Regions from separate parts of the Pseudomonas sp. B33.4 genome, predicted to be linked through region 2. Evidence: riboswitches for the same ligand, from Rfam matches in the RefSeq annotation. Region 2 holds a riboswitch; the other holds the start of a gene.

Region 1 (15,534 bases), 1.9 Mb from region 2:
TGATGCAGCCAACCGGCTTCATCGACGTAGCGGCGAGTCAATTCGCCCAGCGGCACGACACCCATTCCGGTCTCGTTGCTGACAAAAATGATTTCACCCGGCAAAGACGCCAGGCAGTCGAGCAAGGCTTCGCGCTCGGCGGCGAGGCGTTCGGCGTCGTCGAGCATCAACAGATTGGTCAGCCACAGGGTCAGGCAATCAACCAGCAGGCAATGCTTGGCGCTGGCGGATTCGCGCAGGACGCGGGCCAGTTCCAGGGGTTCTTCGATGAGCGCCCATTCGGCGGGACGGCGGGCGCGATGATGGGCGACGCGATCGCTCATCTCGCCATCGAGCGGCTGGCTGGTGGCGATGTAGGTGACCGCAAGATTGCTTTCGCTGGCGAGTTTTTCCGCGAGGCGGCTTTTGCCGGAGCGGGCGCCGCCGAGGATCAGTTGGAGCATGGTTTTATCCACAGAATTATGTGTTGAGGCAACTGGCCCCTTCGCGAGCAAGCTCGCTCCCACAGGGTTATGGGGTGGAAACAGAATCTAAGACCAACAGGTCCATAGTGGGAGCGAGCCTGCTCGCGAAGAGGCCCGCACAGGCACCTCAAATCCCGCAGAGCCGACGCAACAGATCAGTATCGAGATGCTTCTCCACCAGATCCGCCAACCGCTCGATATCCCGCTCGCGCAAGCCGTGGTAATCCACCGCCTGCACATCGCACAATCCGGCCCAGCGCAACAAAGCGGCACTCGCCGCCGGCGATTCAAACAGGCCATGCAGGTAGGTGCCAAACACTTGTCCATCAGCACTCTGTGCACCGTCGCAACGGCCATCATCCAGATGCACCGCCGCACTCTCCAGCGCCGGTCCGCTGGTCACACCAGCATGAATTTCATAGCCGCTGACTTCGGCATCTTCCAGCGCCAGCCGCCCGCGCACATTGCGCAATTGCTTCTCGGCTTCAAGCGTCGTTTCAAACTCCAGCAAGCCCAAACCGGCACTCGAACCGGGTGCACCTTCCAAGCCGAGCGGATCATGCACCTGCTCGCCAAGCATCTGCAGACCACCGCAAATCCCCAGCACTTTGCCGCCGTAACGCAAATGCCGACTGATCGCCGTGTCCCAGCCATTGGCGCGCAAATACGCCAGATCGCTGCGCACACTTTTCGAACCCGGCAGAATGATCAGATCAGCGGGAGGGATCGCCCGCCCCGGCCCGATAAATTGCAGATCGACCTGCGGATGCAAACGCAGCGGATCGAAGTCGGTGTGGTTGCTGATGCGCGGCAGCACCGGCACCACTACTTTCAGCACCTGTTCGGCCTTGTCGGTCTGGCGTTGATCGATGCCGTCCTCGGCTTCCAGATGCAGATCCATCACGTAGGGCAACACGCCCACCACCGGTTTGCCGGTGCGCTGTTCCAGCCAGTCGAGGCCCGGTTGCAGCAAGGCGATGTCGCCGCGAAAACGGTTGATGATGAAACCCTTGACCCGCGCCTGCTCACTCGGCGACAGCAACTCCAACGTGCCAACCAGATGCGCGAAAACCCCGCCACGGTTGATGTCGGCAATCAGCAGCACCGGGCAATCCACTGCTTCGGCAAAGCCCATGTTGGCGATGTCGCCGGCGCGCAGATTGATCTCGGCCGGCGAACCCGCGCCTTCGACCATCACCAGCGGATACGCAGCGCTGAGCCGCTGGTGGGACGAGAGCACCGCTTTCATGGCGATGGCCTTGTAGTCGTGATACGCCACGGCATTCATCGACGTTACCGCGCGGCCATGAATGATCACTTGTGCGCCGGTGTCGCTGTTGGGCTTGAGCAGCACCGGGTTCATGTCGGTGTGCGGCTCGAGATTCGCTGCTTGCGCCTGAACCGCTTGCGCACGGCCGATCTCACCGCCGTCGGCAGTCACCGCACTGTTGAGCGCCATGTTCTGCGGCTTGAACGGGACGACCGCGACACCTTGCCGGGTCGCCCAGCGGCACAGTGCCGTCACCAGTGTGCTTTTACCGGCGTCGGAAGTGGTGCCCTGCACCATCAGGGTGGTCATGCGTGATCCTTGGCAAAAGCGCTTAAAGCGTGTTCGAGACGCGCCTCTTCAGCCGCATCGGCAGGCAGGCCAAAGCGCAAACTGCTGTTGTGGGTAAAGATGCGCAGGAGGATGCCGCGACGGGCCATGAATGCGTGCAGCGTTTCGGCATGCTCGGTGATCAGCCACTGGAACAGCGCGCAACCACCCTGCGGCTTGAAGCCGTAGCGTTCAAGCAGCGCTGCCAGTCGTTCACTGGCTTCATCGCTGCGAATCCGTTGGCGTGTGTGCCCTTCGGTGTCTTGCAGACACGCTTGCCCGAGCACACGCGTCGGCCCGCTCACGGCCCAAGGCCCGACCTGTTCGGCGAGCAGCTTGAGCAACTTGCGCTCGGCCAGGACAAAGCCCAGACGCACCCCGGCCAGACCGAAAAACTTGCCGAACGAACGCAGCACGATCAGCCCTACTTGATGAGCATGCGGCGCCAGACTCAATTGCGGCGTGTTGTCCATGAAGGCTTCATCGACCACCAGCCAGCCACCACGCCGGGCGAGCCGCGCGTGCCAGTCGAGCAATCGTGCCGGAGTCAGGCTCAGGCCGGTCGGATTGTTCGGGTTGACCACCACCAGCACGTCGAGGCTGTCGAGAAAGAACTCGACTTCCTGCTCCAGCACTTCGCGCACGATGTAACCGCTGCGCCGCCAGGCTTCGGCATGTTCGGCATAACACGGCGACAACACACCGACCTTGCCAGCACGGCGCAAACGCGGCAGCAACTGGATAGCCATCTGCGAACCGGCCACCGGCAGCACTTGCGCGGCACCGTAGTAATCGCACGCGGCTTGCTCCAGGCCGTCATCGGTTTCCGGCAAACGCGCCCAGGCGCGCAGCGGGACTTCCGGGATCGGGAATGGCCATGGCGCGAGGCCGCTGGACAGGTCGAGCCAGTCAGCCTCGGCGATGCCGTAATCGAGTGCAGCCTTGCGCAGCCGGCCACCGTGCTCAAGCATAGAATTCAGCCCCCACGCAGAGAATCAGCAGCCATAACCATACGCCGCGCTGGACCAATTGCCAGCCACGGTCAATGGAATCTGCATCGGCGGGAACGCCTTCACCCAGTTGCGGACGGTCGTGAAGTTCGCCGTGGTAAATCGCCGACCCACCCAATTCCACGCCCAGCGCACCGGCGCCGGCCGCCATCACCGGACCGGCGTTGGGGCTGTCCCACTTCGGTGCCTGTGTACGCCAGCACTTAAGCGCGAGTCGGGTTTTGCCCAGCAGCGCGTAGGTCAACGCCACCAGACGCGCAGGAATGTAGTTCAACACGTCGTCGATTTTCGCCGCTGCCCAACCGAAACGCTCAAAGCGTTCGTTGCGATAGCCCCACATCGCATCGAGCGTGTTGCTCAAGCGATAGAGCACCACGCCCGGCGCACCCGCCACGACAAACCAGAACAGCGCGGCAAACACCGCGTCACTGCCGTTTTCCAACACCGACTCAGTGGCAGCGCGAGCGACAGCGGTGCTGTCGAGCTCATCGGTCTGACGACTGACCAGATAGCCGACTCGCTTGCGCGCCTCATCCAGATCATCCGCGCGCAAGGCTGCGGCTACCGGCGCGACATGTTCGCCGAGGCTGCGCATGCCAAGGGCGCAATACAGCGCGAGAATCTCGACGACCCAGCCCACGTACGGCGCCCAGGAAAACGCGGTGGCAAGCAAGGTTAGCGGCAGCACCGCGATCACCCACGCGGTGACGCCATGGCTGCGCCAGCCACGGCCACCGGCGTTGAAACGTTGCTCGATGCGCCCGGCGAAATTGCCGAATGCCACCAGCGGATGCCAGCGTTTCGGTTCACCGAGCAGCGCATCCACCGCCACTGCGGCGACACTCAACAACGCCACACTCATTGACTCACTCCCCAATAATTTTCGTACAGCAACTCATTGAGCGGACGCGCCTGCGCCCACCCTTCGAGTACCAGCATCGGCGCCGGATAGAATTCCTTGACCGGGCCCAGACACAAAACAGCCAGGGGTTTGGCGCCTGCCGGCAATTTCAGCAGATCGGCGAGTGCCTGTGGCTCGAACAGCGAGACCCAGCCCATGCCCAAGCCTTCGGAACGCGAGGCCAGCCAGAGGTTTTGAATCGCGCAGGACAATGACGCCATGTCCATTTCCGGCAGCGTGCGGCGCCCGAAAATGTGCTTGTCGCGATCATCCATCAGCGCGGCGACCAGCACTTCAGCGCAGTCGTTGATGCCTTCGACCTTGAGTTTCATGAACTCGTCACTGCGCTCGCCGAGGGCAATGGCTGTGCGGATGCGTTCTGCTTCGACGAGGCTCTGGATCTGGCCGCGCAGGGTGCGATCACTGATGCGGATAAAGCGCCAAGGCTGCATCAGGCCGACGCTTGGGGCCTGGTGGGCGGCTTCCAAAAGTCGGCGCAACAGCTCTGGCTCGACGCTGCCACCGGTGAAGTGGCGCATGTCGCGGCGTTCGGCGATGGCTCTGTAAACCGCTTCGCGCTCGGCTTCGGAGAATGCGTTGTCGGTCATGGCCCCATCGCTGGCAAGCCAGCTCCCACAGGGGATTGCATTTCTTCAGGAAGCTCACCGTCCACTGTGGGAGCTGGCTTGCCAGCGATGGCGGCCTGGAGGCCAGGCGCAAACAATGCAGCGACAGCCGCAGGATTCGACGGAAAATAGAAGTGCACATAAGAAGCCGTCATCCGCCCTTCCCGATAAACCGCCTCGGCCCCACGTCCACCATTCGGGCTCAGCCCTCGAGCAATCGGCGTCAGCTCGGTGGTGGTCAGCGAATGATGATAAGTGTGCCCACGCAGCGAACCTTCCGGCAGATCCACAGCTTGCAGCGCCAGTGCCGCCAGACGCTTTTGCATCACCGCATCGCCCTTGAGCAACCCGACCAGTTCAGCACGCGTACCTTCAACATCGGTCAGCGAGTCGAGCAAATAAAGCATCCCGCCACATTCAGCGAGCAGAGGTTTGCCCGCCGCATGATGCGCACGAATCGCCTCCAGCATCGCGGTGTTCTGCGCCAACGCGACGTGATGCAACTCCGGATAACCACCGGGCAGATACACGCTGTCCGCTTCAGGTAATTGCGAATCACGGATCGGCGAGAAGAAACTCAACTCAGCGCCCATCGCACGCAGCAGATCCAGACTCGCGCCATAAGTGAAGGCAAACGCCTCATCACGGGCAACGGCAATGCGCACATCCTTCAGCAGCGGCTCGACAGCGCTGACGTCAGGCGCGGCGAACTCAACCGCTGGTGGCAGCGCTACCTCGCAACTACTGGCCAGCGCGTTGGCAGCGGCGTCGAGACGCACATCGAGGTCATTCAATTCGCTGGCCTGCACCAGGCCGAGATGGCGGCTCGGCAGTTCGATACCAGTCTCTCGCGACAACGCGCCGTACCAGCGCAGCCCTTCCGTGAGGCTGCCTTCGAGCAACTGCGCATGGCGCAAGGTGCCGACACGATTGGCCAATACGCCGGCAAACGGCAAGTCTGGCTGATACTTTGCCAAGCCCAGCGCCAACGCACCAAAGGTCTGCGCCATCGCCGTGCCGTCGATCACACCGAGCACCGGTACACCAAAATGCCGCGCCAGATCGGCGCTGGACGGCGTACCGTCAAACAGGCCCATCACGCCTTCGATCAGAATCAGATCCGCCTCGGCAGCGGCTTCCCACAACAGCCGACGACTTTCCTGCTCGCCGACCATCCACATGTCCAGTTGATACACCGGCGCACCGCTGGCGCGCTCGAGGATCATCGGGTCGAGAAAGTCCGGGCCGCATTTGAACACGCGCACCTTGCGCCCCTGATTGCGATGCAAACGGGCGAGTGCAGCGGTGACGGTGGTCTTGCCCTGACCGGAGGCCGGCGCGGCGATAAGTACCGCCGGGCAGTGACGTGGTTGATTCAAAGTTCGACGCCTTTCTGCGCTTTGATACCAGCCTGGAAGGCGTGTTTGAGCATGCCCATTTCGGTAACCGTGTCGCCCATTTCGATCATTTCCGGCTTGGCCGCGCGACCGGTGACAATCACGTGCTGCATCGGCGGACGCGCCTGCAAATCGCTGAGTACCTGATCGAGATCGAGATAACCGTGCTTGAGGGCGATGTTCAATTCATCGAGCACCACCAGACCGATCGACGGATCACGCAGCAGTTCGCGCGAGACTGCCCACGCGGCTTCGGCGGCGGCGATGTCGCGCTGACGATCCTGGGTTTCCCAAGTGAAACCTTCGCCCATCACGTGGAAACGTACCTGCTCGGGGAAACGGCGGAAAAACAACTCTTCGCCGGTGCTGTTGCGGCCCTTGATGAACTGCACAACACCGCATTGCATGCCGTGGCCCATGGCGCGGGCGAGCATGCCGAAGGCCGAGCTGCTTTTACCTTTGCCGTTGCCGGTCAGCACCAGCACCAGACCGCACTCGTCGGGCGAGTTGGCGATGCGTTCGTCGATCACGGCTTTTTTGCGCTGCATACGCGCCAGATGGCGTTCGTCGCGCTCGGGGGAATCAGTCATGGGGAGCTCTCCGTTGGGGCTGGATAACGGCGGGCAGGCACAAGAATAGACGGCAAAAAGCCTGGCATCGCCCACCGTGATGCCGCTGGATGGATCAGGCCGGTCTCCGGGCTCATGAGCGGCGTTTCGCCTGACTGCGCGCCTTCCCGCTTCTGTCGAGGCAGTGGCTCAAGGCGCAGCTTTTACTCATTTACCGTTGCGGGGGCAGCGCCGGGATCGTGGTGGTTCTTCGCGTGAAGACAACCCTCACCGGCTTCCCTGTTTCACTCTGTCGACGCAGGTCACAGAGCACCTGAAACAAGCCGCGAAGGTTAGAGGGTTGGGGGTGGAGCGTCAATTAAAGAGGCGGCCATCGGGCGAATAACTGCCGCCGATCAATTATCTGACGCCAATCTTGTGCCACACTGATACAAATGATATCAAAGAGCCATGCTTTTCTTGAAAAGCCCACCACAACAATAAAGGATGATGACGATGCAAGGCATGATCATCAGCAACCCGCGCCTGGAATTCCTGCGCCCGGTGCTTGAACGCTGGTTTGACTGTATCGACCGTTACAACGCCGTGCGCGGCGACAGCGACACGCCTTACTGGCATGACGAGAAAGCCAATCTCGGATTGCTCTCGGCCGCAGCCTGGATGGCCGAGCTGGTCACTTTGAACGACACTGCCACGCGCAAACAGAACGAAGAAGGCGAGCGCAACGCCCACGCCGATCTGTTTCTGGCCGGCGCCGAAGACCGCGCCTTTATCCAGGCCACTCAGCGCTGGCCGAAGGTTACCAACTTGAATCTGACCCAAGCCCTGCTGGACATCACCAACGACGCCAAGCGAATCAGCTATGCCAGCGATCTCAAGCTTGGCTGCCTGTTTGTCGCGCCACAAAAAGCCCAGCACAGCGCCAGCCCCGAAGAGCTGCAGGACATGGTCGACGATTTGCAAAAAGAGCACACCTGCGCTGTCGCCTGGTATTTCCCCTATGCCTACCGCAAATTGCGCAGCGAAGCTGGCAACTATCACCCGGGCATCGCCGTGCTGTTCAAGGAAGCCCGCGGCTGAGCAGTTGAACCATCGGGCTTGCGCCCTCCTCTATGATTAGGAATGCATTCATAGGGAAGATCAGCAATGCGCAAGCCCCAGCTCGTTTTTGTCATCGCCTTCGCCGGAGGGCTCGCCGCCTGCGGTGAATCCTCCAGCCTGCAAGTCTCCGACGGCACCGGCCCGTCACCCAAGCTGCCCGAACCAAACAAGACCCTGATTCCGACGGTGAACATCGCCCCGGCAGTCGGCTGGCCCGAGGGTGGCAAACCGACCGCAGCGGCCGGCACTCAGGTCGCAGCGTTCGCCGAAGGCCTCGATCACCCGCGCTGGCTCTATGTGCTGCCCAACGGCGATGTGCTGGTGGCGGAAACCAATGCCCCACCCAAGCCGGATGACAGCAGCGGCATTCGTGGCTGGGTAATGAAGAAGGTCATGGGCAAGGCCGGCGCTGGCGTGCCGAGTCCGAACCGCATCACCCTGCTGCGTGACGCCGATCACGATGGCGTCGCCGAAACCCGCACTGTGTTCCTGCAAAACCTCAACTCGCCATTCGGCATGACCCTGGTCGGCAACGACCTGTACGTCGCCGATACCGATCGCCTGCTGCGCTTCAACTACGAACCCGGCGCGACCGAGATCAAGTCGCAGCCGATCAAGGTGGTCGATCTGCCCGGCGGCACGCTGAATCATCACTGGACCAAAAACGTCATCGCCAGCAAGGACGGCAGCAAGCTGTACGTCACGGTCGGCTCGAACAGCAACGTCGGCGAAAATGGTCTGGATAAGGAAGAAGGCCGCGCAGCGATCTGGGAAGTCGATCGGGCGACCGGTAATCACCGCATCTTCGCCTCGGGCATCCGCAACCCCAATGGCCTGGCCTGGGAGCCCACCAGCGGGGCGCTGTGGACAGCCGTCAACGAGCGTGACGAAATCGGCAGTGATCTGGTGCCGGACTACATCACTTCAGTGAAGGACGGCGGATTCTATGGCTGGCCGTTCAGTTACTACGGTCAGCATGTCGATGTCCGTGTTTCCCCGCAAAACCCGGACCTGGTGGCCAAAGCCATCGCCCCGGATTACGCGATCGGGCCGCACACTGCCTCGTTGGGCCTGAGTTTTGCCGAGGGCAACACCTTGCCGGCGCAGTTCAAGGAAGGCGCATTCATCGGCCAACACGGCTCATGGAACCGCAAACCGCACAGTGGCTACAAAGTGATTTTCGTGCCGTTTACCGGCGGCAAGCCGAGCGGCACACCGGTGGATGTGCTGACCGGCTTCCTCGATAAGGACGAGAATGCATTGGGCCGGCCGGTGGGCGTGGTGATCGATCAGCAGGGTGGCTTGCTGGTGGCGGATGATGTCGGCAATAAGGTGTGGCGAGTCTCAGCCAGCAAATAATTTTCGCCATGCACAAACAACTGTAGGAGTGAGCCTGCTCGCGATAGCGCCATATCAGTCGACATCATCGTTAACTGAATGACCGTTATCGCGAGCAGGCTCACTCCTACATTATTGGATTGTGTGTGGCTTGAATTAAGGGTTATGCGCCAGATGCTCCGGCTGTAATACGCGCTTGGCGCTCAGATATGCCTTCTGCCAATACGCCTTTGACAGGCTGTCCAGCTTCACCGTGCCACCTGTGGCCGGCGCATGCACGAAGCGCCCTTCGCCAACGTAAATCCCCGCGTGACTGACCTGCGAACCGCCATTGGTGGCGAAGAAGATCAGGTCGCCGGTCTGCAAGCCTTCCTTGCCGACGTTCGGCGCCTGCATGACGATCAGCTCACGCGTCGAACGCGGCAGCGAAATCCCCGCCGCGTCGCGGTAGACAAAACCGATCAGCCCACTGCAATCAAAACCCGAGTCCGGCGTGTTGCCGCCCCAACGATAAGGCGTGCCAACCAGACCAAGTGCGCGAAACAGCACATCTTCAGCGGCGGGCGAGAAAGATTGCGAGGGGCCAAACACGACCGGCGCGCGAACCACTGGCGCAGGCGGCGGTGTGCGACTGGCGCAGGCGCTGAGCAGCGCTGCGAAGAAGAGCAAAGTGAGGCGGGCCGACATCGTCATAAGCAGAACATCCTGATCTGGCTGCGGCTTTTTCTGCCGATGGACAGAAAACAAAACCGCCTGCGGAGCACGCAGGCGGTTTGCCATCAATATAGATTCAGGATTCTAGCGGCTACGCGGCAAACTTCAAGTAAGACTTTAACTTCACCTTGTAAAGTCTAGGTCTACTCCGTTGCCGGGAGCCTGATTGTCGCCGCGAACGCAGCGACAACGGGGATTACTTGCGAGCGGTGACTACAGTCGGAGCGTTGGCCAGAGCGCGTTTCGCTTCGATGAAGGTCTTGCTCCAGTAGCTGTCACCCAGGCTGTCGATGCGAACACCGCCGCTGCGACGACTGCTGGAGTGGATGAACTGGTTGTCACCGAGGTAGATCCCGGCGTGACTGACACGACCGCGACGACCATTGGTGGCGAAGAACAGCAGATCGCCCGGCTCAAGGTTGCTGCGCGAGACCAGCGGTGCATCGACGTTGATCATTTCGCGAGTCGAGCGTGGCAGGTTCATGCCGGCTTCTTCGCGGAACAGATAGCCGATGAAACCGCTGCAATCGAAACCGGCTTCAGAGGTACCGCCGAAACGGTAACGGGTACCGATCAGGGACATGCCGCGCTCAAGGATGCTGTCGGCCAGAACAGGAAGCTGATAAGGCTTCTTGCCGTTGAATTCGTTGAGTTCTTTTTCGGTGTCCAGCTCTTCCTGATAAATAACGGAAGACTGGGCCGTGGCAGAATTTTTAACCTGTTGAGGCTGCTCTTGAACTGGAGAATGAGCAGCGCAACCGTACAACAGGGTGACGAGTGCGAGAGGCACGAGGGGTGCGAAGCGCTTTAGCATGGGCACGACCGTGGCTGATAGTTGTAAAGAAGCCGAGACTATGCCCGCTATCAGCCTCATTTGCAAATTCAATCGATCTTTTTGTGACTTCTCGGTTTCTCGTTTACATCTAAGCGCTTAAGCCCATTTGAACCGATACGCGGCCTGCACATTGTGCAGGAAAGCGGATTTTCTGGCGCCTGAAATATGCCGAAACACGCTGAAAGCCGCGCCGTTACCAGCCTAGCGTTTCTTTCAGGAAGGGAATGGTCAGCTTGCGCTGAGCCTGCAAAGAGGCCTGATCGAGCTGTTCAAGCAAGTCAAACAGCGCACTCATGCTGCGGGTGCCGCGAGTCAGAATAAAATGCCCGACTTCATCGGTCAGGTGCAGACCGCGGCGCGATGCACGCAATTGCAGGGCGCGCAATTTGTCTTCATCGGAGAGCGGACGCATCTGGAAAATCAGCGCCAGCGTCAGGCGGGATTTCAAGTCAGCCAGTTTGACCGGCAATTCACGCGGAGAAGTGGAGGCGGCAATCAGCAAACGCCGACCGCTGTCACGCAGACGATTGAACAGATGAAACATCGCCTCTTCCCAGTCAGCCTTGCCGGCAATCACCTGCAAGTCGTCCAGGCAAACCAGTTCGTACTGTTCGAGGTTATCGAGGATTTCGACGCCGCGATCCATCAACTCGGCCAACGGCAAGTACACCGCCGGCTCGCCCATCTGCTCGAATCGCAGACACGCCGCCTGCAACAGATGCGTACGCCCTACGCCGTGCTTGCCCCACAGGTAGATCAGGCTTTCTGTCCAGCCGGCGTCGGCTTCGCATAGACGCTCGACATAGCCGAGTGCAGCGGCATTGGCGCCTGGGTAGTAGTTGATGAAGGTGGCGTCGTCACGCAGACGCACACCTAGGGGCAGCTGAATCGGTTTCATGCTGACTGAACAGTTCTCAAGGAACCGTTAGTGGCCTCTGTGTAAAGTTTGCGAAGTTTATACCCGTGAAGCTGAGCGCACAATGCGACAGACTCCAAGCAAAATCAAAGGTTTGCGTTAACACACTGGTTTTATGACAGATTCTTTGGCGCCAGCACCTGCAGGACACGGGCCAACCCGGCGATTCGCCGGGTTGGCCCGCACCATTACAACTGCGGATCGTCCACACCACTATAGATGTCGGAATCCTTGTACAAGTCGTGCACATGGCGCACCAGCACCATGATCACTGCCGCCACCGGCAACGCCAGCAACACGCCGGTGAAACCGAACAGTTCGCCGCCGGCCAGAATCGCAAAGATCACGGCCACCGGATGCAGACCGATACGATCGCCCACCAGCAATGGTGTCAGCACCATGCCCTCCAGCGCCTGACCGATCATGAACACCGCAACAATTCCGAACATCGGATACAGATCACCGCCGAACTGGAACAACCCGGCAATCAGCGCCGCGCCAATACCGATCACGAAGCCCATGTAAGGCACGATCGCCGCCAGACCAGCAATCAGGCCGATCAACAGCCCCAGCTCCAGCCCGACGATCATCAGGCCCGCTGCGTAGATCACGCCTAACGCCACCATCACCAGCAACTGACCGCGAACAAATGCGCCCAGTACCTCATGACATTCACCGGCCAGCGATACGATGGTCTCTTCCCGATCACGCGGCAGCAGGCTGCGGATCTTGGCCATCATCACGTCCCAATCGCGCAGCAGGTAGAAACTCACCACCGGGATCAGCACCAGATTCGCCAGCCAGCCGATCAGCGCCAGGCTCGATGCCGTGGCCTGACTCAGCACCACACTGACGATGTCGGTGGTCTGACCCATGTGTTCGCTGATCGCCGCTTTGACTTTGTCGAATTTCCAGAAACCATCCGACAGACCCAGCTTCGCCTGTGCCCACGGCAATGCCGTGTGCTGCAGCCAGTCGAGCATTTGCGGCGCCAGTTCGTACAAGCGCAGCAGTTGCTTGGCGAGCATCGGCACCAACACCAGCAGCAACGCCGTGACGATCAAGGTGAACAAGGCAAACACCGCGATCACGCCCCAGGTTCGCGACAAACCGAGCCGCTCCAGACGATCCACCAGCGGATCGAACAGATAAGCCAGCAGCAGCGCCACCAGGAACGGCGTGAGGATCGGATGCAGCAACCATACAAACGCGCAAAGCAGGACTACCCCACCGAGCCAGAACCAACGCCGCGTATCGGCCATGTACCACTCCAGTTGCTTCTATATAAGGAAAGACTTACCAGCGAAACCGCAACGATGGCGCTGCCGGTGTCGGGGCCGGCGTTGCAACAGGTGCTGCACCCGCCCCTGCTGGCTGCGGCGCTGCCACCGGGGCAGGCGCTTCTGCCGGCAACTCCTGCAACTTCGCCAGCGACAACTGCGCGCGCATCTGATCGGCACTGCCATTGACCCGATAGACAATGCGATCGCCATCAACACTTTGCAGACGCACGCCAAACGGTTCGAGTAACCGCAACAGCGCCGCGTAGTGTTCAAGATTCATGCCCTGCACTTCCAGAGTCTGCTGCCCCGAAGCGCCGGATTTGGCCGCAAAACGTGGCGCCAGACGCTCAGCCACCGCCAGCATCACCGCATCAGCCACAGCGGCCTGATCGGCACCCTGCACGCTGCCTGCCTCTTTCTGATCGCCCAGCCACAAGTGCCACTTGGCTTGCCACTGCCCGCCTTCTTCGCGCGCATGCACCGCCAGCAAAGCGTCAGCGTTGTAGCGTTCGGAAGCGCCGCGCAACGGTGCCGGATCCGTGCCTTCCAGCGCTGGCGCCGTGGCAACCAATTGCTCGCTCAGGTCCGCCAGCGGCAAGCGCAATGGCAAGCCGCGATGTTGCGCGGCTGTACGCAAAGGCGCGGCGGCGGCTTGACCATCACCGACCAGACTCGACCCTTCAGTTGAATCGTTCAGCCACCAGCTCAAAATCGACGGGCGACTGGCACCCCACAACGACAACCCGGCACGACGCAACGCCTGCTCGGTGGTCGACGGATCGAAATCGACCTTCAACACTTCCGGCGGCCCGGCGTCAAAACCGAACTGACTGATAATTTGCTGCGGATCCTTGCGAATCGCCGCCAGCCCCGGGTTTTGTGGGGCTTTCGGATCGCCAGTCAGGCGCAATATCAGGGTGTCGAGCGCCGCTTGCGTGGCGCGATCACGTTCTTCCGGCGCCTGGCCATTGACCGGCTCGCGCACTTGGTAAAGGCCTCTGAGATTTTCGGCGTGACTCGCCAGGCTGATCAGGGACAAACAACCCACAAACAACAATTTACAAAAACGCATGGAGAATTCCCGTCGACAGGAGCGGCTGGAACACGCCGCGTGAACCGGTTGAGCAAGGCTGTGACACTTGGCCGTTGCAAAACATTCACACGGCGGCGGTAAGTTTTTGCACAGTGATAACGATAGACGGTTAATCGCCACACCTTATACAGGCACCCACAGGTCTTAATTGCAAAAAATTTCCCGAGATATCGCCCTGCCCGTCGGTGCGAGGATGGCCGCTGCCCCTCAAGCCTGATAAAATCGCGCGCCTTCGCAGACCGGCAACAGCCGGGCACCTCGAAACTCGCGTGAGGCCATCGCCCCGCCGATTTCGAAGTTCCCGCTGAACTCGGTCGTTACCCCTGAATCCCCTCCCCTAAAGGCCTGGATCATGAGCAAGCAACCCTCCCTGAGCTACAAGGACGCCGGTGTAGACATCGACGCCGGTGAAGCATTGGTCGAACGCATCAAGAGCGTCGCCAAGCGCACTGCGCGCCCGGAAGTCATGGGCGGCCTGGGCGGTTTCGGCGCCCTCTGCGAAATCCCGGCCGGCTACAAGCAGCCAGTGCTGGTTTCCGGCACCGACGGCGTCGGCACCAAGCTGCGTCTGGCACTGAACCTGAACAAGCACGACAGCATCGGCATCGACCTGGTTGCCATGTGCGTCAACGACCTCGTGGTTTGCGGCGCCGAGCCACTGTTCTTCCTCGACTACTACGCCACCGGCAAACTCAATGTCGACACCGCTGCCCAGGTTGTAACCGGCATCGGCGCTGGCTGCGAACTGTCCGGTTGCTCGCTGGTTGGCGGCGAAACCGCTGAAATGCCAGGCATGTACGAAGGCGAAGATTACGATCTGGCCGGTTTCTGCGTCGGCGTCGTGGAAAAATCGGAAATCATCGACGGCTCGAAAGTTGCCACCGGTGACGCACTGATCGCCCTGCCATCGTCCGGCCCGCACTCCAACGGTTACTCGCTGATCCGCAAGATCATCGAAGTCTCCGGTGCCGACATCGAAAACATCCAGCTCGACGGCAAACCACTGACCGACCTGCTGATGGCCCCGACCCGCATCTATGTGAAGCCGCTGCTCAAGCTGATCAAAGACACCGGCGCCGTCAAAGCCATGGCCCACATCACCGGTGGCGGCCTGCTCGACAACATCCCGCGCGTGCTGCCAAAAGGCGCTCAGGCCGTGGTTGACGTAGCAAGCTGGACTCGCCCTGCCGTGTTCGACTGGCTGCAGGAAAAAGGCAACGTTGACGAGACCGAGATGCACCGCGTGCTGAACTGCGGCGTTGGCATGGTCATCTGCGTGGCTCAGGAACACGTTGAAGTGGCGCTGAACACCCTGCGTGACGCCGGCGAGCAGCCATGGGTCATCGGCCAGATCGCTGCCGCTGCCGAAGGCGCTGCTCAGGTTGATCTGCAGAACCTTAAGGCTCATTAATGTCCGCACCCTGTGATGTCGTGGTGCTGTTGTCCGGCACCGGCAGTAACTTGCAGGCTCTGATCGACAGCACGCGGACCGGCGACAGCCCGGTCCGCATCGCTGCAGTGATTTCCAATCGCGCCGACGCTTACGGCCTGCAACGCGCCAGTGACGCGGGTATCGCTACCCGCTCGCTGGATCACAAGGCATTCGAAGGTCGCGAGGCCTTCGATGCTGCCCTGATCGAACTGATCGACGAATTCCAACCGAAACTCGTGGTGCTGGCCGGCTTCATGC
Region 2 (15,534 bases):
GTCAAACTGGAAGCCAACAAGGCCTTGGCGCCGACGGTCGAGTTTCTCGTGGCGCGCGGGATTCCGGTCATGGCCCATGTCGGGTTAATGCCGCAGTTCGTCAATGTCATGGGTGGTTTCAAGGCCCAGGGCCTGACCGCTGAGACCGGCGCAGTGATTGCCGAGGATGCCCGGGCCAATCTCGAGGCAGGCGCCTTCAGCCTGTTGCTCGAAGGCGTGGCGGAGGGCGTGGCGCGGCAGATTACCCTGGAGTCGAAAATGCCCACCATCGGCATCGGCGCCTCACCGGCTTGCGACGGCCAGGTGCTGGTCACCGAAGATGTGCTCGGCCTGGGCGGTGAGCATCTGCCGCGTTTCGTCAAACGCTACGCCGATGTCGGCGCAGTGATCAGTGAGGCCTGCACGCAGTTTGCCGACGATGTGCGCCATGGCCGGTTTCCTGAGGCGCGGCATTGCTATGGACTGTAAACGCGGTTTTCTTCGGTGATCGCCTGCGCCAGTCGTTGCACCGCGTGGGCGATGTTCTTGTCCCAATCGAGGCTGTAGCTCAGGCGCAGGTACTGCTTCCAGGCGCCTTGCTGGCTGAAGATCTCGCCGGGGGCGATGACGATTCGCTCGGTCAGCAAACGCTCGAACACCCGTTGCATGTCGATTGGACGCACAGCCTTGAGCCAGAAGCTCGCACCGCCCTGTGGGGCGACTACCTGCCACTGACCGTTACCGTGTTCTTCCAGCAAGGTCTGTAGCTGTTGCATGCGCTTGCGCAACAGTGCTCGCAGGGTGGTCAGGTGCTGGTCGATGCGCCTGGAGCTGTAGAGTCTGGCAATCGCTTTCTGCCGAATGGGCGAGAGGCGAAACCCACGCTGCATAAACAATCGATGAAATTGCGTTGCATGCTGGCGGCACAGCACATAACCATACGGGGCTTCGCCGCCAATGATCTTGTCGAACGTCGAGAACACCAGCAGCTTGTCCGGGTCGGCAAAATCGCGATAGCGCGCGGGTGAATCGGAGAAACACAACTCGCCCCAAGCATCGTTTTCGAACAGCCAGACATCGCGCTCGGCCAGCCAGTGACAGATCTGCTGTTTATCCTGTGCTGGCATCAACTGGCCTTGGGGAATATTCACCGTGGAGGACAGCACCGCGAGGCGCACCGGTTCGCGCGTGAGCAGTTCGTTCAGCGCGGGCAGGTTGAAGCGGCCATCATCGCCGAGGGGCATTTCGATGACGCGGATATTGGCCGCCTGCAACTGGCGCAGAATCGCCCACGAGCAGGGCGACTCCACCAGCGCCACAGTGCCACCGAGATTCAAGGCACTGAGCGACAACTCCAATACGCTGCGCAGGTCCGCGCCGATATACACCTGCTCGGCGTGCCAGTGGCTGTGCGCGGAACGGGTGTAGCGTTCAGCCAGGGCGGCGCGTAATTCCGGCTCGCCGAGTGGCTGATAGAGCGGTGCATTCGAGGGCGGGTATTGGCGAGTCAGCTCACGCTCGATCAGCAACAACGGCCCCTGCAGCGACAGCAACATCGCCGGCGCATCGCTGCTCAACGCCAGCATGCCGGGCTGACGGGCGCTGGCGAAGACGTGGTCTAGAAGATTGCCGGAGCTGGCTGTCACAGGCGCTGCCGGCATCGAACGGGTGAAATAGCCGAACCTGGGTTTGGCGTGGATTCTGCCTTCGTCCTCGAGCAGTGCGTAGGCGTATTTGGTCGTCGACACCGAAACGCCGAGGCGCAAGGCCAGTTGTCGCAGGGATGGCAGTTTCTGCTCAGTCGTGCCACTGGCCGCCTCGATCAGGCCTAGGAGGTAGTGGTAGACCGCCTGATAGGCGAATGAAGCGTCCTTGCGTCCCGTCAATGCTGCTCTCCTTGAATGTCAGCGCGTCAGCGTCGGGTCCATTGAGGTTTTGGCGACATCGGGCAGTTCAGCCAGAAATTCCGAAATCTGCTGCCTACTGCGCAAGTGAATGACTGGAATCTGCGGCCCGACGGTAACACGCATCGCCTCGATACCGGGGCGATTGACCCGGTCAAAATTCCACACGTATTTCAGGAACTGCAAAAACGCGCGGTCCAGCCGCTCGGTGCAGCCAACCGGCAGATCAGCGCGTGGGCGATTCAGTGCGCTGCGCAGCATGACCCGTTTCATGCAGGTCAGCCGCGGCGTATCCAGCCAGATAACCAGGTCGGCGCGGGGCAATCGCAGATCGAAGGTTCGGCGCGAATAATTGCCTTCACAGATCCAGGTATCGCCCGCCACGGCTTGGCGAACCCGTTCGCGGAACGCTTCATTGTCCGGCTCAACCCAGCCCGCCTCCCAGAACAGCGGGTCGAGGTGAACCACTGGCAGGTTCAGACGCCGGCCGATTTCGCGGGCGAGGGTGGATTTTCCGCTGCCCGAGTTGCCCAGAATGACGATGCGTTGCACGTGCAAATCCCTTGCTGCAAAAAGTCGGCAAGTCTAAATCAAGCGTCTCCGGAATTCTGAAAAAACGCTCTGGGCTGTGGGGGCCGAGTGGCAAACAGAAAAAAGCCCGACCAAAGCCGGGCTCGTAAATCTGCAACGGGCTAAGCAGCCATGTTGCCGGCAGCCATTTCCTTCTTGCAGCTGGCCTTCATGGCTTCCATCTGCGCGCCCAACTCTTCGAGTTTTTCCTTGCCCAGAAGCTTTTTCGCTTGGGGAAACATTTCCGTTTCTTCCTCTTCGATATGGTGCTCCAGCAGTTCCTTGACCACTTTCACCCGACCGGAAAACTCTGGGGTTCCCGGGTCGGTGAGTTTCAGATCGGGCAGCACCAGTGAGTCCACGGTGCGGTGTTCTTCCTTGGCTTCGAAGTACATGACGTCCTGTTCCTTGCTGCCGGCGGCCTTGAACGCCGGATAGAGAATTTCCTCTTCGAGGCGGGTATGGATGGAGATTTCCATTTCCAGTTTGCCCAACAGCTCGACACGTTTTTTCAGCGCGCGGTCGGTTGAATCACTGAGTTGGCTAAGGATGTCTTTGACTTTTGCATGATCGGCTTTGAGAAGGTCGATGGCGTTCATGGCGTTTCCTCTGCTGTCACGGAGTGAACACAGGCCGCTGTTCCACGGAGCTGTGAATGCCCTGAATCAGCCGCATTTGCCGTGCCAGTCCATGGCGGATGCTCAAACGCTCTGGATCAAGGGCTTGCGACGTCACAGGCAAAAAGCCTTCGTGCAGCCTGCATGAAGAGGGCGTTGCAGGCATTGCAGATCACGGCTTCGTCACGTTACGACGCCGAATGCTGGCTGACATGCTTGGGCCCCGCCAGCGCCCAGGCAATCAAGCCGAACAATGGCACAAACACGATCAGCACAATCCACACGCCTTTATTGCTCGCTTTCCCCTCGCTCTTGCGCACCCGATTGATGGCCCAGAGTTCGATTAGCAGAAGAACTGCCGCCAGTACGATCCACACGGTTTCGATTTGCATTGGCTACCTCCTGATGGTCTGTTCGTTAGGTCGCTTGGGGGGCGGTGGGTTCATTTATTTTTCTTCAAGGCGTTGAGCTGGCGGGCCAGTTCCAAAGCGACGCGGCCGCTGTTGAAGGTCGGCAGCAGGTGGGTGAAAGGGATCTCGATGATGCGGTTCTCGCGTACCGCGCGCAGTTGTGAGAGCACCGGGTCGTGGGTCAACAGATAGCGTTTGCGGCGCGCTGGGGACCATTCAGCGTCGGCCAGCAGAATCACGTCCGGGTCGCTGGCCAGCAGGGTTTCGGTGTTGACGGTGACTCGATAGAGGTTGATGTCGGCGAACACATTGCGTGCCCCGGCGGCGGCCAGCAGTGGGGTGACAAAACCACGCCGGCCTTCGCTGTCGAGGCCTTTGACCTCGCTGTCGAGATAGAATACTGACAGCGGTTCACCCGCACCGGCCAAGGCTCGGGCGCTGGCGAGATCGGCGTCCATTGCCTCCCTCAATTGCCGCGCTTGCGGCTGCTTGTGCAGCAGCTTGCCCAGCGTCAGCAAGTCGCTACGCACATGCGCGAAGTAATCCAGCGAATGCCCGTTGCAGGCCGACTCCAACAGATACGAACCCACGCCATTACGGGCAAGCCCTGAGCGTGAAGTCACACCGTCACCGAATGCCGTGGCAAACCCGCCGATCACCAGATCCGGCCTCGCAGCGTAAAGCACTTCGCTGGCCGGGTACTGCCGCGCGATCACCGGCACGCCGAAATACTCGGAAGGCCGCTGACCGGCATCGGTGTCATCCAGATACGCCACGCCGACCAGCGCTGGCCCCGCACCCAGTGCCAGCACGAGATCCGCCGCATGCTGATTGAGCGCGACGATGCGCGAAGGCGCAGCGGCGCGCCAGTCCTCGCCGCAATTGCGCAAATGGTCGGCGAACGCAGGCGCCGCGCAGAGCAGGGCACTCAACAGCACGCACAACCGGCTCATGCCCGCGCCTTGATCAGCAAATCGGCGACCACCTCGCCGCCCAGCAGATGCCCCTCGACCAGTCGCTGCGCATCTTCATGGCTGTGCACGCCATACCAGCAGCGCTCCGGATACACCGTCACAATCGGCCCCTGATTGCACGGAAACTGGCAGTGCGTGCGCGTCAGCAAGACGCCGCCCGGTGTCTCGATGCGATCGTGCGTCAGTAAATGCCGGCGCAAGGTTTTCCATAACTGCAAGGCGCCACGCTGGGTGCAGCGCGGGCCGGTGCAGAGGAACACATGACGCGCGTGCTCGGGCACATTTGACCAGTCCGGGTGGCTGTCGACGCCGTCGATGGTTGTGATCTCACTCATCAGAAGCGGTACGTGTAGCGCACTTCGGAAGTGAACGGCCGACCAAGGTTGTCGACGTTGCTTGAGCGGCTGGTGACGTAATCACGGTCGAAGAGGTTTTCCACCAGCAGACTTACGCGGTGCTGGTGGGCGTTGTCGAGATAGCGATAAGCGTCGGCGTCGACCACGCAATAGTTGCCGTATTCGACCTGCTTCGAGCTTGTGATGTCGCGAATGTAGCGGATCGCACCGCCGGCACCCCACAGACGGTTTTCCGATTCATAGCCGACCCGCGAACGGGCGAAAAAGCTCGGAATATCGTTGATAGTCACGCCGGTGCGCGACTCGGTGAGGTTGCGCGTCATGTCCGCTTGCAGGCTCCACCGCTCGTTGAGCGCCAGCTTGGCGTCGGCCTCGAAACCGCGCATCTGGATCGTGCCTTCGCCGTTGACCCACTGAATGTCATCGAGGGTGATCAGGTCGTCGATCTTGCGTTTGAACAGGGTCACGCTGGCGCTGAATTCGCGGTTGAGCAAAAAGCCTTTGTAGTCGACACCCAATTCAGCGTTGCGGCTCTTTTCCGGTTTCAGGTTGCGGTTGCCGATCTCGTCGCCCGGCTCGTTGACGAACAGCTGCTCGGCGTTCGGCAGTTTGTAGGCGCTGCCGTACTGACCGCGCACCGACCAGTTGTCGTTGAGGTCATACAGCGAAGTGAGCATGCCGACCGTGGCACTGTCGCCACCGCTCATGGCTTCGTGACGCACGCCGATGCTCGGGTGCCAGTCGGGCAGGGCGTCGATCTGCGGGCGCAACTGCGTGTAGAACGCGTGGGCTTCTGCCTTGTCGTTGTCGATGATCAGCACATCGTCCTGGCCCTTGAACCACTGGTTGTCGCTGCCGAATACCAGCACATGACCGCCGGGCAATTCAGCCTTGCCTTCGGCCTGCACGCCCCAGTCGGTGAAGCCCCAATAGTCATCGTGGTTGATGACTTTGGTGCCGCCGCCGACGACGTTGTTGACGCGGGTGTAGCGCGTGTCCCAGTCGTTGATATGGCCTTTGACGAAGTAGCTCAGACGCTCGTTGACGGTCTGCTCGAAAGTCGCCGTGGCGATCTGCTGCACGCGATCGTTGGTGGTTTTGTGGTTGTCGACCGGGCGGGCGAAATCGAGGTTGGCGTCGGCGTATTGGTAGAACAGTTCAAGCCGGGCATCGTCGCCGAACGACTGGATCGCCTTGCCACCGAAGGTGGTGACTTCGTAGGCGCGGTTCTTCCCTGAATCGTTTTTCATGTCGCGGTTGCGATACGGCTGATAGCCGTCGGAAACGTTGTGGCTGACGTACGCCAGCAAACCCAGATCGCCGAAGCCGTTAGTGAAGATATTCTCGACCCGCGCATCTGCAGTGGTGCCGCCGAAGCTGTCGACGCCCAGGTTGACCTCACCGGAGGCTTTGCGCGATTGCGGGCTGCGGGTGACGATGTTGATCACGCCGGAAACGGCCTGAGTGCCGAACAACAGACTCTGGCCACCCTTGAGCACTTCGATGCGCTCGACGGCGTTGGCCGGCAGAGTGTCCAGATAGAGGCCGCCGTACAGGCGATTGTTCAGGCGTACGCCGTCGAGCAGGATCAGCGTGTCGTCGTTGCGCCCGCCCAGCAGCGAATAGGTGCCGTAGTCGAACGGGCCGTTTTTCGGTGCTACGTACAGGCCGGGAATGAACATCTGCATGACGCGACTGACATCGGCGCTGGGGCCGGCGCGCTCGATCTGCTCGCGGGTCACAATCTCGACTTTGCTGCCGAACTTCGCCATATCAGCGACGGTGGTGGACTCCACCGACGGCGCAGAAACGATTTGTTGATTGAGCTCCAGTGGCGCGTCATCGGCCAGCAGCAACGGGCTGAACAGGCAGCCAAGGAACAGGGTTGGAGCAGAAGTGTTGAAAGGTCGAATCATTGTCTTCTCGAAAAGGATCTTCGCAGAAGAGCATGCAGGAGAAGGCATCGCGCACAGCCAATACCGGCCCATGCCCGCCCACCGCAGGATTTTGCCAAACGAAATTTCAGGCCGGTCTCCGGGCTCGCGCGTATAGAGGCTTTCACCTTCCCATGGCCGTGCGGCCACAGTGGTCTATCGAAAGCATCACGCGCATACCGTTGCGGGGGCAGCACCGGACTTGTTCGAAAAGAACGTACCGGTTTCCCGTTTCACCCCATGCGCGGCGGCATGGGACACCTGAAACTGGGCGGCATCTGAACATTCGACAGACCGTTCGTCAACTTGCCGGTACCGACTCTCGATCCGCGAATTACCAACTTTCGAAATAACTACTAAGGTCTATGACGGTAACCACAACGCGATATCCGTGGTGTCGACAGGCGCGAGTTGCTCGAGGAGCAGTCGAACAAGGAGGTTTTCATGCACGCTGCCAGCGACCATGTTCCCGGCGGGTTCGCCCCGCACTTCATTCGCAACGCCTTGCTGGTCGCGATGGCCAATGCGTTGACGCTGAGCGACGCGCAAGCGGCGTGCGGGCCTTTGGCCGAAGGCGCCTATAACGTCTCGCAAACCTGCTTGCCAACGGCCGGAGTCGATGCGTCGATCAGCACTCAGACAGGTACCACCATCACCACCACGGCCGGATCCTCGCTGAACAGTCGAGGCAACAACGCCAACACAACGCTGACGCTCAGCGGTACGACGGTCAACAGCACGCCCCCGACGGCTGCCAACGCGGTGTTCGCCAATGTCATTGGCACCACCGGCAACGCGAACCTGAGCGTCGATGGCGGCACCAATACCGTCAACCTCGGCGGCAGCGGGCTGGATGCGCTGGCGCTCAGTAATGCCGGCGCAGGCCTGTCGACGTTCACGGTCAGCGCCGGCACCACGCTGAACATCCTCAACACCGTGGTCGGCAATGAGCACGACGGCATCGACATCAATGCCAGCGGCGGCGGCACGATCATTCTGAACCATCAGGGCAGCGGCCAGATCACCTTGCTCGGCGGCAACGGTATCTGGAGCAAAGCCAGCGGCAGCGGCGACAACAACGTCAATGTCGGCAGCGGCGTCAGCATTCTGGTCAACAACGACGATGCACTGTCGGCGGGCCCACCGATCGGTGATGAAACGTTGCCCACGGCGGGCATTGGCAACCACGCCGGCGTGCATACGCGCGCGGTCAATGGCAATACCACTGTGGTCAATGCCGCGAACGTGCAAGGGATCGGCATGAACGCATTCGGCGTTTTCACCGAAGGTGGCGCCGGTAATACCCGCCTGAATAACAGCGGCACGATCAACACCAACGGTCTCAACGGATTCGGTATTCGCGCGTTCTCCACCGTTGGCAGCATCGCTATCGTCAACGAAGGCGCGATCACCACAACCGGCGGCGCAGCGCACGGCATTTATGCCAACGACAACGTCGGCGCCACCGGCTCGATCAGCATCGACAACAATGCCGCGCTGAATGTTGGCAGCACCGCCAATGCTGCCGGCTCCCGAGCCATTTACGTAATCAAGCGCGGCACCGGCGATGTCACGATCACGGGCAGCGGCAACATCAATGTGCTTGGCGGACTCAACACCACGCGGGCTTACGCGATCATCGTCAGCGCGGAAAACAACAATGTGCTGATCGATTATGCGGGCGACCTGTTCGCCAGCGGTTTTGGCGCAGGCGGCATTCGGGTCGATTCGACCGGGGGCAATGTTCAGATCAACTATCGTGGCAATCGCATCGAAACCCTGCACAGCAACGCCAATGGCATCTATGCCTCGACGCAGTCGCCGACCGGTACGGTCAACGTCAATGCCGGCGGCACGATCATCACCCACTCGGACGCCGGTTCGGGTGATGGCAGTGGCATTGGTTCTTTTGGCATTCAGGCGCTGACGCTGGGCGGTGACGTCGGTGTCGCGTTCACCGGTTCGCTGATCGACGTCAACGGCCAGGGCGCGGCGATACTGGCGGGCAATGCTTTCAATTCCGGAAGCGGACTGGGCACGCTGAGTGTCAGCAACAGTGGGGAACTGATCGCGCGTGGCAATGACCAGCGCGGTATCCGTACGCTGTCAGTCACAGGCGCCCAGACTGTGGTCAACAGCGGCGCGATCCAGACGCTCGGCGCCAGCAACAGTCAGGGCATTCTCGCCGAGGCGTCGGGTGCGGCCAGTGTTTCGGTGAACAACAGCGCGGTGATCACCACCCAAGGCACGGGCTCGTCGGCGATTGAGGCGCTGACCGCAGGCGGCAGCGCCAACGTCAGCAACACGGCGACCCTTCAGGGTGGGCGAGCCGACAGTAGCGGTGTCGCCCTCGGAGGCGCGAGCCAGACACTGAACAACTCGGGCGCGATCAGTGCGCTCAGTGATGTCGCCGTACGCGCCGACGCGACCACTCCCGGCACAACGTTTTCGCTCGGCAACACCGGACAAATGACCGGCGCCGTGAATGCCGTCAGCGCTGCCAGCACGGTGGTCAACAGCGGCACCTGGACACTGCGCAATTTCACCGCCAGCAATGCCAGCGGCAGCCGCGATACCTGGGGTGTTGCGGTCAGTGATCTCGGCACATCGGGCACCAACAGCATCGATAACAGCGGCGTGATCCGCCTGGCCGCGCAACCGGCGACTGGCATCACCACCTTCAACGCCAGCGGCGCCTATTTGCCTTTGGGCCAGGCTGCCAATGCGCCCACGTCAGGCGGCGCCGTACAGGGCCAATTGCTCGGGGTCAACCGCTTCATCAACAGTGGCACCCTTGACCTTGCCGCAGGCAGCAACAGCGTCGGCAATGTTCTGTTGATCAGCGGCGCGACCACGGCTGGCACCGATGGCGGAGGGGTGTTCGTGTCCAATGGCGGCCGGCTGCTGCTTAACACCACGTTGAATGGCGGCGGCGCGAACAGCCTGTCCGACATGCTGGTGGTGGACTCGACCAGCACCGCCAGCGACCGCACCACCGGCGTGGTCGTGAGCAACGTCGGCGGGCAGGGCGAGCTGACTCAGGGCAACGGCATTGCGGTGGTCGAGTTGCTCAACAAGACCGAGGGGGCGAGCGACGCCAACGCGTTTCAACTGGCCCGGCGAGTGGTGGCCGGCCCGTACGAATATCGCCTGCAGCAAGGCGCCGAGGATGGCAGCGGCAAGGACACCTGGTATCTGCGTTCGGACGCCGTGCCTCCGGACGGTCCTCCCGGTCCTGATCCCGATCCCGTTCCATCCCCGGTGCCGAATTACCGTCCGGAAGTATCGCTGTACGGCGCCGTTCCGGCGTTGGCGCTGGTCTACGGCCGGACGATGGTCGACACCCTTCACGAGCGAGTCGGCGAGGAGCGTCTGAATCGCGGTGATCCGTTGCCCAAGGAAGACGAATCCACCCTGGCGCCGTCGATGGGCTGGGGGCGGGTGATCTATCGCAGCGGTAAACAGGACGGCGACCGCAAAAACGCCTTGGGCAATACGCCCGAATACAACTATGACCTGACGGCTTTCCAGGTCGGCACCGACCTCTACCGCAAGGACCGGCCTGACGGCAGTCACGAGCAGGCCGGGCTGTCGTTGTCCGCCGGCACCATCGACGCTGGCGTCAGCCACTACACCCGGCGCGCCGCCGGTGAAGACACCTTGCGCGCTTACGGCGTCGGCGCGTACTGGACGCACTTCGGCGCCTCGGGGTGGTATCTGGACGGGGTGTTGCAGGTCAATCGCTTCGACATAGAAGCCAAACCCAACGACCTGGCGAAACTGAAAACCCGTGGTTGGGGCTACACCGCGTCGCTGGAAAACGGCTACCCGTTCGAAGTCGACAAAGACTGGTACATCGAGCCGCAATTGCAGGCGATCTACAGCTATGTCGATCTGGACAGCAGCGATGACGTCGGCGCGAACATTCGTTTCAAGGACGTGGACTCTCTGATTGGCCGTGCCGGCGTGCGCATCGCCAAGGACTGGGACACCGAGGGCGTCGACAAAAGCGCACGGCGCACCAACGCGTGGATTCGGCCGAGTGTCTGGCATGAGTTCAAGGGGCAGCCGAAAACCGAGTTTTCTTCCGAGTCGGGGTACATCCCGTTCGAGTCAGACCTGCAGGGCACGTGGGGCGAGGTCAATGTGGGGGTGGACTATCAGGCCAATCAGCGCACTACCTTTACCGCTTCGGCCGGTTATCGGCAGGGGTTCGACGGCGACAGCCACGGGTATGACGCAATGCTGGGGTTCAAGATCAATTTCTAGTCCCGTGCATACACCACAAAACCCGTGTACATCCTGTTCGCAAGACACTTGAAGGTTTAAAGTTCACTTCAAAGTCGTTTGCAGCTCAGGTCAATCATGAAAATCGGTGAACTGGCAAAAATCAGCGGTCTGGCGCCTTCGCGCATCCGCTTCTATGAGGCGAGCGGTCTGATCAAATCGGTCGGGCGCAAGGCTAACGGCTATCGCGATTACGCCCCGGAAACCGAGTGGATCCTGCAGATCATCACCGGCGCGCAGTCAGCGGGGTTTTCCCTCGAGGAAATACGCCAGTTACTGCCGGTGAACGCGCAGGACTGGCAGCACGAAGAAATGCTGGTCGGGCTCAAACGCAAGGTCGAAGAAATCGAAATCCTCCAGCAACGCCTGGCGCATAACAAGGCGCAGTTACTGCGGGTCATTCACGGCATCGAGAGCAAACCCGCTGACGTTGGCTGTGCCGACAACGCGCAGTTGTTGATCAGCCAGATCCGCGAGGAGAAGGCCGCTACGGGCAAATAATCACAGTTGATAAAAAGGCCTTGACCTTAAAGTTGGCTTTAATCTTATGGTTGTCCCACGCCCAATCGAGGACTCCTCATGAACGTGTTCGACAACCTGCAACTTCCCAACGGTTCAACCATCAAGAACCGCATCGCCAAAGCCGCCATGGAAGAAAACATGGCCGACGCCGATCAGGCACCTTCGGAAGAACTGATGCGCCTGTATCAGGCCTGGGCCGATGGCGGTGCCGGGCTGCTGATCACTGGCAACGTCATGGTCGATGGCCGCGCGATGACCGGGCCGGGCGGCGTGGTGTTGCAGGATGACCGGCAACTGGCCAAGTTCAAACGCTGGGCGCAGGTTGGTCGATCCGGCGGCGCGCAGTTCTGGTTGCAGATCAACCATCCGGGGCGGCAGATGCAGGCCAATCTCGGTCAGAAAACCTGGGCGCCGTCGGCGGTCCCGCTGAGCATGGGCAGCCTGTCCAGACACTTCACCACGCCGCATGCGATGACGGCCAGCGTGATCGCTGACGTCATCCAGCGTTTCGCCCGTAGCGCACAGCTTGGCGAGCAGGCCGGCTTCACTGGTGTGGAAATCCACGCCGCCCATGGTTATTTGTTGAGTCAGTTTCTGTCGCCGCTGACCAATCAGCGTACGGACGAGTGGGGCGGTTCGCTGGAGAACCGCGCGCGGCTGTTGCTGGACATCGTCAAGGCTGTGCGGGCGCTGGTTTCGGCGCAGTTTGCGGTGGCGGTGAAACTCAATTCCGCCGACTTTCAGCGCGGTGGCTTCAGCGCCGATGACGCGCGGCAAGTCGTCGAATGGCTCAACGATCTGGGTGTGGATCTGGTCGAATTGTCCGGCGGCAGCTACGAAGCCCCGGCCATGCAGGGCGAGGCGCGAGATGGTCGTACCCTGGCACGTGAGGCGTACTTCGTCGAGTTCGCCCAGGACCTGCAGAAAGTCGCGCGGATGCCGCTGATGGTTACCGGCGGCGTACGTCGTCGGCCCATCGCTGAAATGGTCGTTAACAGTGGCGTGGACATGGTCGGCATCGGCACGGCATTGGCCATCGATCCGAACCTGCCGCGTGACTGGCTGCAGGGCCTGGACAGCGCCCCCGAGCTGCCGCCGATCACCTGGAAGAACAAGGCCATGGCCTCGCTGGCGAACATGGCGGCGGTCAAGTTCCAGTTGCGCAAACTCAGTCAGGCGAAAACACCCGATCCGCACGTCTCACCGCTGCGCGCGCTGATTCTGCAGCAAATCGGCAACGCGTTGCGTACCCGCCAGTACCGCAAGTGGGTAGCGAGCAACTGATCTGAATGGCTTGCTGACGTTCGTCCCTATATCCTGCACGCCTGTTTGATGGATTGATTTAGGGAAGAATTGCATGCCGTTCAGGGTGATGGTGGTCGGTGGTTACGGAAACTTCGGCAGCATTGTGTGCCGGCATCTAGCGCTGATGCCGACCATCGGCCTGGTGCTCTCGGGCCGTGATCCGCGCAAGTTGCAGCGCAAAGTCGATGAGCTGAACAGCCAATCGGGCTACGTCTGCGAAGGCTGGTGCGGCGATGCCATGGGCAGCGAGTTCAAAGCCGCATTGCGGGCTCTGAATATTCAGTTGGTCGTGCACACCGGCGGGCCGTTTCAGGGGCAATCCTATGCCGTCGCCGAGAGCTGCATCGACGCTGGCGTTAGCTACTGCGATCTGGCTGACTGCCGCACGTTCGTCAACGGCATCCACGTTCTCGACCCGCGGGCGAAGCAGGCCGGCGTGGCCATCCTCAGCGGTTGCAGCTCGGTGCCGACATTGTCGTCAGCGATCATCGATGAACAGCGCCAGCGCTTTTCGCGTATCGACTCGATCGAACATGGCATTTCTTCGTCGGCGAAAATGCCCGGGCTGTCGACCATCGAAGGCGTACTGGCTTACGCCGGCAAACCGATCAAGCAACTTAAAAACGGCAAGGTGCACGAGGTGTCGGGCTGGCTGGATTTGACCTTGCGCAAAATGCCGCAGATGGGCATGCGGCTGCTGGCCAACGTCGATGTGCCGGACATGGATATTTTCGCCGGCCGTTATGGCGCGCACACCCTGAAGTTCAAGGCCGGCGCCGGGCTAAAACTCGGCGGCATCGCCAACGGTCTGCTGGCTCAGGCACTGAAGATCGGACTGGTGCGCGACCATGCTCTTTGGGCTGCAAGATTGCATCGCCTCGGTACGCGATTCGAACGTTTCGGCGACGGTAAAAGCGCGATGTACATCGACGTGCAGGGCCTCGGCGTTGACGGCAAACCGCTGTCGATGACCGCGCAACTCACCGCCCTGAACGACAAAGGCCCGGAAATCCCCAGCTGCGCCGCAGTAGCCCTGGCGACAAAAATGGCCCAAGGCTACGTGCCGACCGCCGGCGCCCGACCGTGCGTGGGTGAAATCAGCGTCGCCGAGTACATGGCCGCGATCAACGACCCGGCCAACCTGAGCCTGTCCGTGCATTTTTCGGACGGACAGCGCTGACATGCTCTATCTGTGCCTGAAGTACCTGCACATCATCGCCGCGATCTTCCTGTTCGGTTTCGGTATGGGCTCCTACCTCTACCTGATCGCCGCCAGCCGCACGCGCAACCCGCAAGTGATTGCTCACGTCGCGCGCATGGTCGTGCGCTTCGACACTTGGATCACCACCCCGGCGGGGTTTGTGCAGATCATCAGCGGTTATCTGTTGATGCGAATTTCGGGGTTGTCGATGAGCACCGAGTGGGTACTGACTTCGTTGATCATTTTCCTGTGCGTCGGCTCGCTGTGGCTGCCGGTGTTGCTGTTGCAGAAGCGGCTGCATGCGATGGCAGCGAGTGCGAGCGAGGTGGGGTCGGGGCTTGATGAACAATATCAAGCGGTTTACCGCAAATGGTTCTGGATGGGCGTGCTCGGTTTTACCGGGATGTTTGTCATCGTGTTGATGATGGTGACGAAGATGACACCGGTGCAGTTGTTCAGCTTTCTGCTGTAGGTACGGTGGTTTTCAGGAAACGCTGTTCGTGATCTGGAGTGGGCAGCAGGCAGGTGTCGTATTTGCCGAACAGGCGATAGCGGTTCAGCGCGATGCGGTCGTAGGCCCAATCGCGTAGACCACGAGGGAAGATGCGCAACAGTCGCAACGGCTGCCAGCGGGCGGGCAGTTGGCTGATGACTTCGAAGAAAGCGTCGGATCGTTCCCAGTAGTGGCGGTCGCGGATGACCGCCATGGTGTCGAATTGATCTATGGGCAGACCGGCCCACGCGAGCAACGCCTGGCCCTCCGGCGACTGAACCGCTGCCAAGCGTACGCGACGCTGATGATCGTGGCGGATCAGGAACCGCGCCCAGCCATTGCAGAGTTTGCAGACACCGTCGAACAGAACTACGGATTCGCCGGGGTTGAGGAGCGGGGCGGGGGTTGGGCGGTTTTTTGGGCTGGGCATGGGGTTTGTATTCAAGAGGTCGAGTGTTGCGATCATAGCGCCGCAAGGCTTTGTTCGCGAATGACTGCACTTGGTCAGAAACCCGGATGGAAGGGACAGACGACGTTTAGGCGCGTGATCTGTCTCCTGGCGCCGTCAAGCTGTTGCCTCACCTTCCTGGATTTCCCTCACTCGATCCTTCGATCCGGCCCGAAGCGCATGCCGAAGCGTCAATGCCGGCCGCTCGACGCAGTAGTACGAAACGCCACTCAGCAAGAACGACAGCACCAGCACCGTTGCGACCTTGTGCCAATCGAAATAGGTGATCGGCCAAAGCCCGTGCAGGAAGTAAATCACCACGAAGTGATTCAGGAACACGCCGTAGCTGATGTTCCCCAGCAATTCGTCAATCCTGTGAAACTTGAGCTTCGACAACCAGTACACCGCGGGGATGCCCAGCGCAATGCCGGCGGCTACTTCAGCGTTGGACGGCCGGCGTTCGATCCAGCCCGCCATAATCGCCACAAAGATCAATGCTGCCGCCACAGCGGTGCCTGCGGCGATCGCCAAACC

The links. A riboswitch is a leader RNA that binds a small molecule or an ion and turns the genes downstream of it on or off. The one in region 2 is predicted to bind cobalamin.
Region 1: it holds a riboswitch for cobalamin, as region 2 does, so the genes downstream of both, cobO (cob(I)yrinic acid a,c-diamide adenosyltransferase) here and U6037_RS16450 (TonB-dependent receptor) in region 2, are expected to answer to the same signal.

The regions. Positions count from the first base shown of each region.
Region 1 covers NZ_CP140706.1:1,848,559-1,864,092, reverse strand. The annotation lists gene cobU (bifunctional adenosylcobinamide kinase/adenosylcobinamide-phosphate guanylyltransferase) at 1-443, opposite strand, end outside; gene U6037_RS08330 (cobyric acid synthase) at 592-2,043, opposite strand; gene cobD (threonine-phosphate decarboxylase CobD) at 2,040-3,032, opposite strand; gene cbiB (adenosylcobinamide-phosphate synthase CbiB) at 3,025-3,933, opposite strand; gene bluB (5,6-dimethylbenzimidazole synthase) at 3,930-4,580, opposite strand; gene U6037_RS08310 (cobyrinate a,c-diamide synthase) at 4,577-5,977, opposite strand; gene cobO (cob(I)yrinic acid a,c-diamide adenosyltransferase) at 5,974-6,585, opposite strand; cobalamin riboswitch at 6,665-6,896, opposite strand; gene U6037_RS08300 (hypothetical protein) at 7,060-7,644, shown strand; gene U6037_RS08295 (sorbosone dehydrogenase family protein) at 7,711-9,024, shown strand; gene U6037_RS08290 (C40 family peptidase) at 9,160-9,696, opposite strand; gene U6037_RS08285 (C40 family peptidase) at 9,914-10,531, opposite strand; gene hda (DnaA regulatory inactivator Hda) at 10,746-11,450, opposite strand; gene U6037_RS08275 (AI-2E family transporter) at 11,657-12,730, opposite strand; gene U6037_RS08270 (DUF2066 domain-containing protein) at 12,765-13,823, opposite strand; gene purM (phosphoribosylformylglycinamidine cyclo-ligase) at 14,197-15,255, shown strand; gene purN (phosphoribosylglycinamide formyltransferase) at 15,255-15,534, shown strand, end outside.
Region 2 covers NZ_CP140706.1:3,746,522-3,762,055, reverse strand. The annotation lists gene panB (3-methyl-2-oxobutanoate hydroxymethyltransferase) at 1-468, shown strand, start outside; gene U6037_RS16480 (PLP-dependent aminotransferase family protein) at 456-1,865, opposite strand; gene U6037_RS16475 (AAA family ATPase) at 1,884-2,435, opposite strand; gene U6037_RS16470 (hemerythrin domain-containing protein) at 2,576-3,052, opposite strand; gene U6037_RS16465 (PLD nuclease N-terminal domain-containing protein) at 3,259-3,462, opposite strand; gene U6037_RS16460 (ABC transporter substrate-binding protein) at 3,513-4,433, opposite strand; gene U6037_RS16455 ((2Fe-2S) ferredoxin domain-containing protein) at 4,430-4,789, opposite strand; gene U6037_RS16450 (TonB-dependent receptor) at 4,789-6,726, opposite strand; cobalamin riboswitch at 6,818-7,024, opposite strand; gene U6037_RS16445 (autotransporter outer membrane beta-barrel domain-containing protein) at 7,189-11,013, shown strand; gene U6037_RS16440 (MerR family transcriptional regulator) at 11,110-11,532, shown strand; gene U6037_RS16435 (NADH:flavin oxidoreductase/NADH oxidase family protein) at 11,611-12,837, shown strand; gene U6037_RS16430 (saccharopine dehydrogenase family protein) at 12,911-14,038, shown strand; gene U6037_RS16425 (DUF2269 domain-containing protein) at 14,040-14,531, shown strand; gene U6037_RS16420 (thiol-disulfide oxidoreductase DCC family protein) at 14,515-14,982, opposite strand; gene U6037_RS16415 (acyltransferase) at 15,118-15,534, opposite strand, start outside.